DNA from 2 places in the Lysinibacillus sp. FSL P4-0201 genome. Region 2 is predicted to be linked to the other one. Evidence: predicted binding sites of a transcription regulator. Region 2 holds the regulator's gene; the other holds the start of a gene.
What was found. Region 2 encodes NrdR, which represses ribonucleotide reductase genes. Its sites were predicted from a motif close to AACACNATATATNGTGTT; they were not measured.
Positions count from the first base shown of each region.

Region 1: the regulator NrdR is predicted to act here: its motif matches at 3,081-3,098, upstream of MKY76_RS14960 (vitamin B12-dependent ribonucleotide reductase).

Region 1 covers NZ_CP151995.1:2,969,667-2,975,340, reverse strand. The annotation lists gene MKY76_RS14975 (amino acid permease) at 1-775, opposite strand, end outside; glycine riboswitch at 928-1,004, opposite strand; gene MKY76_RS14970 (rhodanese-like domain-containing protein) at 1,528-1,914, opposite strand; gene MKY76_RS14965 (biotin/lipoate A/B protein ligase family protein) at 2,178-2,957, shown strand; gene MKY76_RS14960 (vitamin B12-dependent ribonucleotide reductase) at 3,158-5,674, shown strand, end outside.
Region 2 covers NZ_CP151995.1:3,380,598-3,386,271, forward strand. The annotation lists gene dnaI (primosomal protein DnaI) at 467-1,396, opposite strand; gene MKY76_RS16960 (DnaD domain protein) at 1,424-2,788, opposite strand; gene nrdR (transcriptional regulator NrdR) at 2,805-3,275, opposite strand; gene MKY76_RS16970 (glyceraldehyde-3-phosphate dehydrogenase) at 3,463-4,485, opposite strand; gene coaE (dephospho-CoA kinase) at 4,689-5,285, opposite strand; gene mutM (bifunctional DNA-formamidopyrimidine glycosylase/DNA-(apurinic or apyrimidinic site) lyase) at 5,299-5,674, opposite strand, start outside.

The sequences.
Region 1 (5,674 bases), 410 kb from region 2:
ACCATGGGTTAATACATAAAATAACAAATAATGCCCCTACATAGAAAAGTAAAATGCGAAATGGAATTTTATTAATGGCAGAAGGAATATTTTTTTGAGGATCTGCTGTTTCAGCTGCTGAAACCCCCACTAATTCCACACCAACAAATGCAAAGACAACCATTTGGAAGGCCATTAAAAAGCCGTATATTCCATTTGGGAACAAGCCTCCATGTGCCCACAGGTTTTCAACAGATACTGCTCCTGAGCTAGTTTGGAAGCCAGTTACTAGCATAATAAGACCAATAATAATAAGTGCTACAATTGTAATAACTTTAATAATAGCGAACCAAAATTCTAGCTCACCAAAAAGCTTAACAGTTAATAGATTTAGTAGTAATAACAATACGAGGCAACCAATGGCTGGCACCCATTGTGGGATATCAAACCAATATTGTGTATAAACCCCCACCGCAATAATGTCTGCCATCGCCGTCATAATCCAACAGAACCAGTATGTCCAACCTGTGATATAACCTGCCCAAGGCCCTATGTATTCGGATGCAAAATCCGTAAATGAAGTGTAGCCTGCATTGGATAGTAACAATTCACCTAAGGCACGCATCACAAAAAATAGCGCTGTCCCTACAATTAAGTAGGCTAGGATGATCGAAGGCCCTGCTAAGGCAATAGCTTTTCCAGAGCCTAAAAATAAACCAGTCCCAATTGTTCCACCAATGGCAATAAGCTGTACATGGCGATTTTTTAAATCTCGTTTTAATTGTTGCTGTTCCACGTTAATCCCCCTCAAAGATGCATAAAAAACTATGACTGGAAAAATAAAAAGAGACTAGTTGTGACACTAGTCTCGGAAAAACGTCAGAATAACAAATACCATTTATTCGCAGATGTCTACATGAAATAGTGTAGCATCGCTTATAAAAGCTGTATTACTCCTCTGTCCTTTTGCCTGAGATAGTGAACCCTTCGGCGACGCAATGTGCGCTCTCTCCAGAACTGCTCCTGCTATAGTTTGATCCATAGCATTCATAGCTTATTAACTTGATAATCAATTATTATTGTAAGATATTATACATCCTAACAGTGCTTCTAAAATTATTCAACAATAAATTTTAACTATTTTCAGAAAAATAGAAGAATAGGGTTCGTAACTGGCATATCTCTAACGAAAAATAGTATTTTTGGTCATACAAAGTGTTTCGTGAAGGAGTTTTTAAATATGAGGTGGTTTATTGGAAGATTGCTCAACGTAGCTTTCGAAGTGCTCAAACATAAGTGAAAACCGCTCCAAAAAGACATCAAAGCGCTCATTTTTATGAGGCCCCGACTAAGTAGCGAACTCTTTCAAAGTAGATTTTGTATCAAATAAGGGGACTATAATGCGTTTTGTTGCTTTTCTTTTTTATTTTAATGACATGAAGCTTGTACAGCATCATTTGAAATAGATATAATATAGTAGAAACTCTGAATTTTTTAAAAAAGAAGTCGTCTCATAGTACTTTGAGACGACTTTTTTTGATGAGAGTATTAATATTTTTTTGCTTTTATTTTACCTGTCCAAGTTTTGAAACCACCTTGAAGTTGGTAAATTTGGTTGTACCCACGTTTTTTAAGAAATAGTGCAGCACGTGAGCTACGGCCTGTATTTTGACAGTATAGATATACTGGTAAATCTGGGCGGATTTCTTTATAACGTTGACGTAGTGTTGTCGAAGGCACATTTCGTGCACCAAGAATGTGACCAGCATCAAATTCTTTTTGCTCACGAACATCGATCAGCTGGGCTTTACGATAGCCTTCTATGAATTGCTCTTGTGTTAGGTTGGTTACGGCTTTTTTGAGTCGTAGTGCATTAATTCCGATATATGCAATTGTGACTACTAAAACGACACCGATTGTGATAAGTATGTCCAAGATTTTCTTACCCCTTTCTATCTTCTCTATTATTATAAAAGATGCGCTAGCGATAGTCCAATGAGTTTGATAAAATTAACTAGGTTGTAGCGAAATCACTTTTTTCGTTACACAAGCAATCGTTCGCAATTTGAACTGTAGTATAATATTCGTTAAAGTTGACCCACAGGTGGGGCCTGATGGATCATTTTATATTTGTAGGAGATGAGCATATGACAACTTGGTATTTTTTAAATTCAGGGAAATGTAGTCCTTCTTTTAATATGGCACTAGATGAAGCCTTACTTGATTGGCATAGTGAGGGGTTAATTCCACCAGTAATTCGTTTCTACGAGTGGGAGCCTGCGACATTATCCATTGGTTATTTTCAACAAGCTAAAAGAGATATTAATTTAGATGCTGTGCGTGAACAAGGCTTAGGTTTTGTACGTCGACCAACTGGTGGACGAGCTGTCCTACATGAACATGAGCTAACTTATAGTGTTATTGTGACGGAAAGCTATCCGAATATGCCAGAATCTGTGACAGAGGCATATCGTGTGTTAAGTGAGGGAATCTTGCAAGGTTTCCATAACCTAGGTATGGATGCCTATTTTAGTGTACCTGATACAGAGGAGAAAAGAGCGGACCTGAAGAGTCCAAAAAGTGCTGTTTGCTTTGATGCACCAAGTTGGTATGAACTTGTCGTAGAAGGGAAAAAAATAGCTGGAAGTGCTCAAACACGTCAAAAGGGTGTCATTTTACAGCATGGCGCCATTTTATTAGATTTGGATCAAGAGAAATTATTATCCGTATTTAATTTCTCCAGTGAAGAAGCGAAGAATCGTATGCGTAGAAAGCTACCAGAAAAGGCTGTTGCCATCAACAGTCTTGTAAAAGAGCCAGTGACAGTTGAACAATGTGTGACAGCTTTTAGAGATGGCTTTGCAAAATCGTTGCAAATTGAATTAAAACCATTTACACTTTCTGAGGAGCAATTAGAATATGTCCAAGCTTTAGAAGAAAAAAAATATGCTTCAGATGAGTGGAACTTTAAAAAGTAAAAAATGGTATGAAAAAAATATTTTTTAACGTTCAATCCTAGTCATAACAAGTAGTTCTGAATCTATTAAAAAAAGCAAGAGTTGAATTAAAAAACTATATATAGTATCTTTTTTAAAGACATATACACAATATGTAGTGTTTAACGACACAAGATATTGTGTATTTATTTTGTAATGAAGAAAACAAGGGAGGCTAAACGATGGTACTCACAAATCATCAACCCGAAGTAAACAATCAATTTGAACAGTTAAACAAAGATATTGAACAATTCCCGCAGGTACACCCCGTAACATCTGATATGCATATTACACACAAAGGTGTATCAAGACTTGTCATGATCGATCGCTATTCGTTTAAAGACACAGAAAAGAAAACATTGAAAGCCGGCGACTTTGTTGTATTAACGGTAAAAGCTGATCCGAAATTTCCTGCACGTGGTTTAGGGACAATTCAAAAATTGGACATGTCTACAAAAACAGCAGAGATTTTGATTGAAGAGGATTATCGTAGCGCATTAGACGATCCGCAAGAGCAAGAAACGGGTGTGATTACGCGTTCAATTGACGTGTTAGAAAAGCCTCTTGAGATATTTTATGAACAAATTGCAAAACGAAATGCAACGGGCCTTGCCGCTGTTGAAAAAACACCAGAAAAACGTCAAGAATGGTTTGAAAAATTTTATGAGCAATTAGTATCCTTGAAATTCATTCCAGCTGGACGAGTGATTTATGGAGCTGGTTCTGAAACAGATGTAACTTTCTTTAACTGTTACGTGATGCCATTTGTCGCTGACTCTCGTGAAGGTATCAGTGATCACCGTAAGCAAGTAATGGAGATTATGAGCCGTGGTGGCGGTGTAGGAACAAATGGTTCAACATTACGTCCACGCAACACATTAGCTCGTGGTGTAAACGGTAAATCATCTGGTTCTGTTTCCTGGTTAGATGATATTGCTAAATTGACACATCTTGTGGAGCAAGGTGGATCACGTCGTGGCGCACAAATGATTATGCTAGCAGATTGGCATCCAGATATTGTGGAGTTTATTATTTCCAAAATGCAAAATCCACGTATTCTGCGTTACCTGATCGAAAATACAACGGATGAAACAATCATCCGTCTAGCCAAAGAAAAATTAAACTTCAAGCCACTTTCTATGCAAGAAGAAGCGATGTATCAAGGCATCGTGAATTATAAAAACATTGAAGGCTTAGGTGGATTTGATACAGCTATCATTCGTGAGGCTGAAAATAAATTACGTGATGGTGGCACGTACACTGTTCATAACCCAGAGTTTTTAACAGGTGCCAACATTTCTGTGACATTAACAAAAGAATTTATGGAAGCAGTTGAAAAAGATGCTGACTTCGAGCTTCGTTTCCCAGCTGTTGAAGAATATACAAAGGAAGAAATGAGCGTTTACAACACGAAATGGCATGAAGTTGGTGATGTTCGTGAATGGGAGAAAATGGGCTATAAAGTCCGCACATACCGTACAATTAAAGCAAAAGAGTTATGGAATTTAATTAATGTATGTGCAACATACTCAGCAGAGCCAGGTATTTTCTTCATTGACAACGCCAATGACATGACAAATGCAAAGGCATACGGTCAAAGTGTTGTAGCGACGAACCCATGTGGCGAGCAACCACTTGCACCATATTCTGTGTGTAACTTAGCTGCTGTGAATTTAGCACAGTTTGCGAATAAAGAAAATCAATCAGTTGATTACGAAGCACTACGTGAAACAGTTCGTGTTGGTGTTCGTATGCAGGATAATGTGATTGATGCGACACCTTACTTCTTAGAAGAAAACCGTGTACAAGCTCTTGGTGAACGTCGTGTCGGATTAGGCGTTATGGGCTTAGCCGATTTGCTGATTTACTGTGAAAAAGAATACGGTTCAGAAGCAGGTAATGCGTTAGTCGATGAAATCTTTAAAACAATCGCTGAAACTGCGTATGAGGCGTCTACAGAGCTTGCGAAAGAGCGTGGTAGCTTCCCATTCTTAGTAGGTGCTACAGACGAAGAAACAGCTCGTTTACGTAAAGCCTTTACAGAGACAGGCTTTATGCAAAAAATGCCTGCTCATATCAAAGAGCAAATCTTAGCGACTGGAATCCGTAACTCACATTTATTAACGGTTGCACCAACAGGGTCAACAGGAACAATGGTAGGGGTAGCAACAGGTCTTGAGCCATACTTCTCCTTCACGTACTATCGTTCTGGTCGTCTAGGTAAATTCATTGAAGTAAAAGCTGAAATTGTCCAAGAATATCTGAACCGTCATCCAGAAGTAAATGAGCAAGAGCTTCCAGAATGGTTCGTTACAGCAATGGAGCTAAAACCAGAAGCGCATGCGGATGTGCAATGTATTATTCAAAAATGGATCGATTCATCTATTTCTAAAACTGTAAACGCACCAAAAGGCTATACAGTACAGCAAGTTGAAAAAGTGTACGAGCGACTATATAAAGGTGGCGCTAAGGGTGGTACGGTTTATGTTGACGGTAGCCGTGATTCACAAGTACTTACACTAAAAGCAGAAGAAAATGATATGGATCAACTTTCATTTGAAGAGGAATTGGTTGAAGAACATACAAAACGTCCAGTCGTATTAGTAGATACGATTCAAGCGTTAGAGTCAACAACTGTTATTGGCTCAGACGTTGGGAATACATGCCCAGTATGCCGTAAAGGCACAGTCGAAGAAATG
Region 2 (5,674 bases):
GCGGAGTCATTGCTTTTTTAAGCATTTCTCTGTTCAATCGGAGCGGCATCTTCATGTTTCTGAGCGGTTTCTTACTCTCTATGAGCGAATTTACCACTTTCGCGAGCGACTTATCTCCCTATATGAGCGGAGCCACCACTATTTCAATGAAATCTGAGAAAAATAAAAAAAGCTCCGTCCCTCACAAAAGGGACGAAGCGTATGCTCGTGGTTCCACCCTTCTTCCTTCCGACTTACATAAAGTCAGACGAAGCTCAAGGCTAGCTAACGGGCTAGGGACCGGCGAAAGATTATCCCTTTCGCTGCTCAGTAGGTAGTAAATAATGTGCCCATACTAGGAAGTTTTCAGCCGATGACTTCCCTCTCTAAAAGCTGATACACAAAATTCATGTCCTCATCAATGCATATTGATATTAAGTATATGAGTCAGTATACGCTCGATTGTCGAAAAATGCAACTATCAATGTTACATCCGACGATTTTTGCCTCGCATTTCGATCGGCACTGTTAGGGCTTTAATTCGCTCCATAATTCGTCCCGCTTTAACAACCTCAATATCACCTTTTTGTGACTGAGCTAAGTGATGCTCTAATTCTTCATAGTTAAAATTAGACGTAATAAAAGTTGGCAATTGTTCTGCCATCCGATAATGGAAAATAGTCCCCAAAATTTCATCACGTGTCCAGGCAGTCATTGTCTCCGCGCCTAAATCATCTAGCATTAAGACAGGAGCCTTTTTAATATAATCAATTTTCTCATTCAATGTATTATCGCCAATGGCATTTTTCATTTCTCGTAAAAATTCTGGAACGAAAACTACCACAGAGCGGATTTTAATAGAGGCTAATTCATTGGCCAATGCCCCAAGTACAAAGGATTTCCCTACACCGAATTTACCATATAGGTAAAAACCTTTTGCAGGTAATTGACCAGTTTCTTTTGTTATTTTAACAAATTGAGCTGCTTTTTGTGCAATCGCCACACGTGATTCATCATCAATACTTAAATCATGAATTGTTGCTTGTAGCACATCTTTGGGCATATGCATACTTGCAATCATATTCGCAACATCTCGGCGTTCTTCTTCCCTAATCTTTTGCTCACAGCGCACATAGTCCATTTCAATAGAATTCCGAACAACCCTTAATGTCGGGATGAATCCTTTTAAATAGTTTGTACAATGTTCGGTATTATCACACCCACAGCACTCAGTAGATTGACTAATAAACTCATGCAGTTTAGGTAAATTTCGCTCAACATTGTCATAGTTTAATTCATCTGCATGCTGCGCTAAAAATTCCTGCACATGCGGGTGCTCTAAAATTTCACGTCGCATGGCTTCATAGCGTTCTTGGAACGAGGGTACATTAATTGCTCGCTTTAGTGGTCCATTTATAGGTTCGATTACTGCTCACCTTCTTTACTATTCGCTTTTTCCTAGCATCTCTAATATTTTTTGTCGCTCTTTTTCAAAATCTATAGTACTAGAGGTAGATTCCTCTTGATTGTCATTTCGTTTATAGAACCATTCAGGCACTTTTTCTTCACGTTGATATCTTGAACGTCCTTTAGTCTGTTGACTCGTTTTATTGGACGTTTGCGGCTTGTTTTTCCAAGCTGTATATTTATCATGCTCTTGACGTGCAAGTTCCATTGCTTCCTTAGCGGTCTGGACATTTTTTCGTACCCAATGATCAGCAATCGTTTCCACATATTTTTTAGGGAGCTTCATATCTGTTGTTAGCATAACGTATTCTAACAATGCATTAACCACTCCAATTGGCATGCCATGTTGAACGATTAAATTTTCTGCAAGTTGGACTGAGGTTTGTAATGGTTCTTTACCATTATTTATATCTCTTAAAACTTGGACAGGTGCCGTTGTTTCTAAATAGTGTTGAAGTTCCTGATCCTTGGTTTTTTGTCCCGCTTCTGCTACTGGTAGAGGATCGGTGACACGGGCAAGTTTTGGCGGCTCCTTGGATACGGTTAATTTATAAAAATCAGCAGCAGCCTTTCGTAAACGTTCCTGAGAAATTCCTAAATCATCATCTAAAGCAAGTATGACTACTTTTTGCATATCAAGGGCTGTTAAATGATATAAAAATGCCAACTTGGCTATAGCTTCACGCACTTCAAATGTCAACAAACTGGAAGGTACCAATTGCTCAGACAAACCAGCTTGCAATAAATCAAAATCGAATTGCTCCAAATAAAAAGGATATACTTTTTGTTGTTTATCCTTATGACTCGTATCCACTTGTAAATCTGATGGGATATTGGCATGAACAGGCTTATAGACATCAATAAAAGCACGAGATACATCCTTAAACGCCGAGTCCTTTACAGGTGACATAAAGCGCTGACGTAAGTTGCGATAAGCCTGCTCTCCAATTTTACTAAACAAAAACATCGACAGCAGCGGGTCTTTCATAAAGCTATCTGCATCTAATGGGCGCTGTAGCTCATATAAAAAACTACGCTCACCAGCATTTTCTTTTTTCCATGTACGCAGCAAACCAATAGCTTCTAAAGCAATACGAGCCTCAAACACTTTACCAATTGGTAGCCCTAGCACATTCATTAAATAATAATGTGTCATTTGCTGCTTTGGCATTTGCTCTGCTTCTGCCCATAATGTTAAATAGAGGCTAACTGGCTCTGATCCCGTTAATGGTTGATAAAATAATGTAACTAATTGACGCTCTTGTGTAGAAAATGCATGAGGTAGACGAATGTCGAAAGGATCGCCAGGCTGCAATTCCTTATATAAATGAATCAACGTCATTCATCCTCTCTGTTTGCTATGATTTCTTCTCCGTTTGACGTTGAATAATGTCCTTTATTTCTTCAATAAAGACATTGATATCTTTAAACTGACGGTAGACCGACGCAAAACGCACATAGGCAACCTCATCAATTTTGGCTAAGCGGTCCATGACCATTTCGCCAACATCTTCTGAGCGTACTTCCGAATTTCCAATACGACGAAGATCTTTTTCAATGGACAGAACAAGTTCCTCCAGCACATCAAGTGCCACTGGACGTTTTTCACAAGCACGAATAAGCCCACGAAGTACCTTCTCACGGCTAAACTCTTCTCGTGAACCTTCCTTTTTCACAACGACTAATGGCGTCTCTTCAATTTTTTCAAACGTTGTAAAACGGAAGCCACATGACTCACATTCACGACGTCTACGAATTTCTTTATTATCATCTACTGGCCTCGAATCCACAACACGCGTTCCGTTAAATTGGCAAGATGGACATCTCATATATTTACTCTCCTGGTTTACAACAATTTAATATATCTATTATAACAAATTTCCTACATGTAAGAAAAGTGCATTCACGTTTGTGGGCTCATGATAAATCTAAAGCACCTGAAGTACAAGAAAAGTTTCTGTAAAAAAAGAGCACATTGAAACCTTTTCGATTTCAATGTGCTATCTATAGAAATTATTACGCGTTTACCGTTTCTAAAGCATTTGCCACTTTTTTCACAAGGTCAACAACGCGTGCAGAGTAGCCCCACTCGTTATCATACCAAGCAAGTACTTTTACTTTGCGGTTGCCTAACACCATTGTAGAAAGTCCATCAACTGTTGAAGAATAAGTTGTTGTATTGTAATCAGAAGATACTAATGGCTCAACAGAGAAATTAAGGATACCCTTCATTGGACCTTCTGTTGCCGCTTTTACAAATGCTGCATTAACTGCATCAACTGTTACATCTGTATTTAAATCTACTACAAGGTCAACTAAAGACACGTTTGGTGTTGGAACACGAAGTGCCATACCATGAATTTTACCTTCTAATTCAGGTAACACTAATTTTAATGCTTTCGCTGCACCTGTAGATGTTGGGATAATGGATTGGGCGCATCCACGTGCACGACGTAGATCTTTATGCGGATTGTCTAAGTTCTTTTGGTCATTTGTATAAGCATGAACTGTTGTCATTAAACCATTCTCAATACCAAACGTGTCATTCAATACTTTTGCTACTGGCGCTAAGCAGTTTGTTGTACAAGAAGCATTTGAAATAACATCATGTTTCGCAATATCCAATTTGTCATCATTTACACCTAAAACAATTGTGACATCCTCGTTTTTACCTGGTGCTGTTAAAATTACTTTTTTCGCGCCAGCTGCTAAGTGCATCGCTGCTTTATCACGCTCATTAAATTTTCCTGTAGCTTCAATAACGATATCTACACCCATTGTAGACCAAGGTAATTTTAAAGGATCACGTTCACTAATAATTTGAACTCGTTTACCATTTACAACTAAAGCATCGCCTGCTGGTTCTACCGTACCTTCAAATGTTCCGTGATTTGTGTCATACTTAATCAAATGTGCTAACGTTTCTGCAGGATAGCTAGCGTTAATTGCAACGATGTTTAAATCTTGTTGTACGATAGCCTGGCGGAAAACCATACGTCCGATACGCCCGAAACCATTAATAGCAATTGATACTGTCATTTATAATATCCTCCTGTGAGTACATACTCAGATTAATTAATTATATACTTTATGGTGATTAGTATAACACAATTTTAAAAAAGATGAACATTATATATTGAGAATATAAAAGTTCTTATTTTCTGAAAAATTATTCTTTATTATGGCGTTTCCCCATAAAAAAATGCGTAGCAAGGTCGGCTTGCTACGCATTATAAAAGAACTCATGAAATAACATCCCAATAATGCAGGATTTTTTTTAATTGTTCTTCTGTACTTTCTATATTTTCATTATTATAAATGACCGCATGTGCACCCTTTTCTTTGACAGACATCGGCAGTTGAGAGTGCATACGTGCCAATGCATCTTCTTTAGATAAATTATTACGTTCCATTAAACGTCGAAGCTGAACTTCTTCACTGACCGATACCACAATGATACGTTCCACAAAATGTTGAAGCTTACTCTCAAATAACAAAGGAATGTCCATCACAACATGTTCATGTCCTGCTTCTAAATAAGCATCACGCTGACGTAACATTTCTTTTCTGATTGCTGGATGCATGATATCATTTAACGTTTTGCGTTTGGCAGGCTCATGAAATATGATATCTCCCAGCATAGTTCGATTTAAATTGCCGTCCTCAAGCAAGATAGCTTGTCCGAAGCTTTCAGCAATCAATGCTAATGTCTCAGTTCCAGGTTCTACGACATCTCGTGCTACAACATCTGCATCAACAATCGGTAAACCCAGTTCGCTCATCATTTTAGCTACTGTACTTTTTCCACTTGCAATACTTCCTGTTAGTCCGATAATCATTGCTAAATCCCCTTTAATGTTGACAATTTGGGCAATAGACAGAGGTACGCCCTCCAATTGTCATTTGACTTGTTGCCGTTTCACATGCTGGACATACCTTTTTCCCATACATTTTTAATCGATTCTGCATACTCCCTGCTTCCCCATTAATATTCCGATAATCAGAAATAGTTGAACCACCCGCTTCAATGCTTTGACGTAGGACAGCAACAATCTCCTCAAATAATGCTCGCTTCCGCTTTTCACTAATGCGGCTCATTTTGCGTGCAGGGTGAATTTTCTGAGCAAACAATGCCTCTGTTGCATAAATATTGCCACAGCCCGAAATGACTTGCCCATCCATAATTACTTCTTTTACGGCTTTATTTTCATATTTCGGTAGCTTAGAT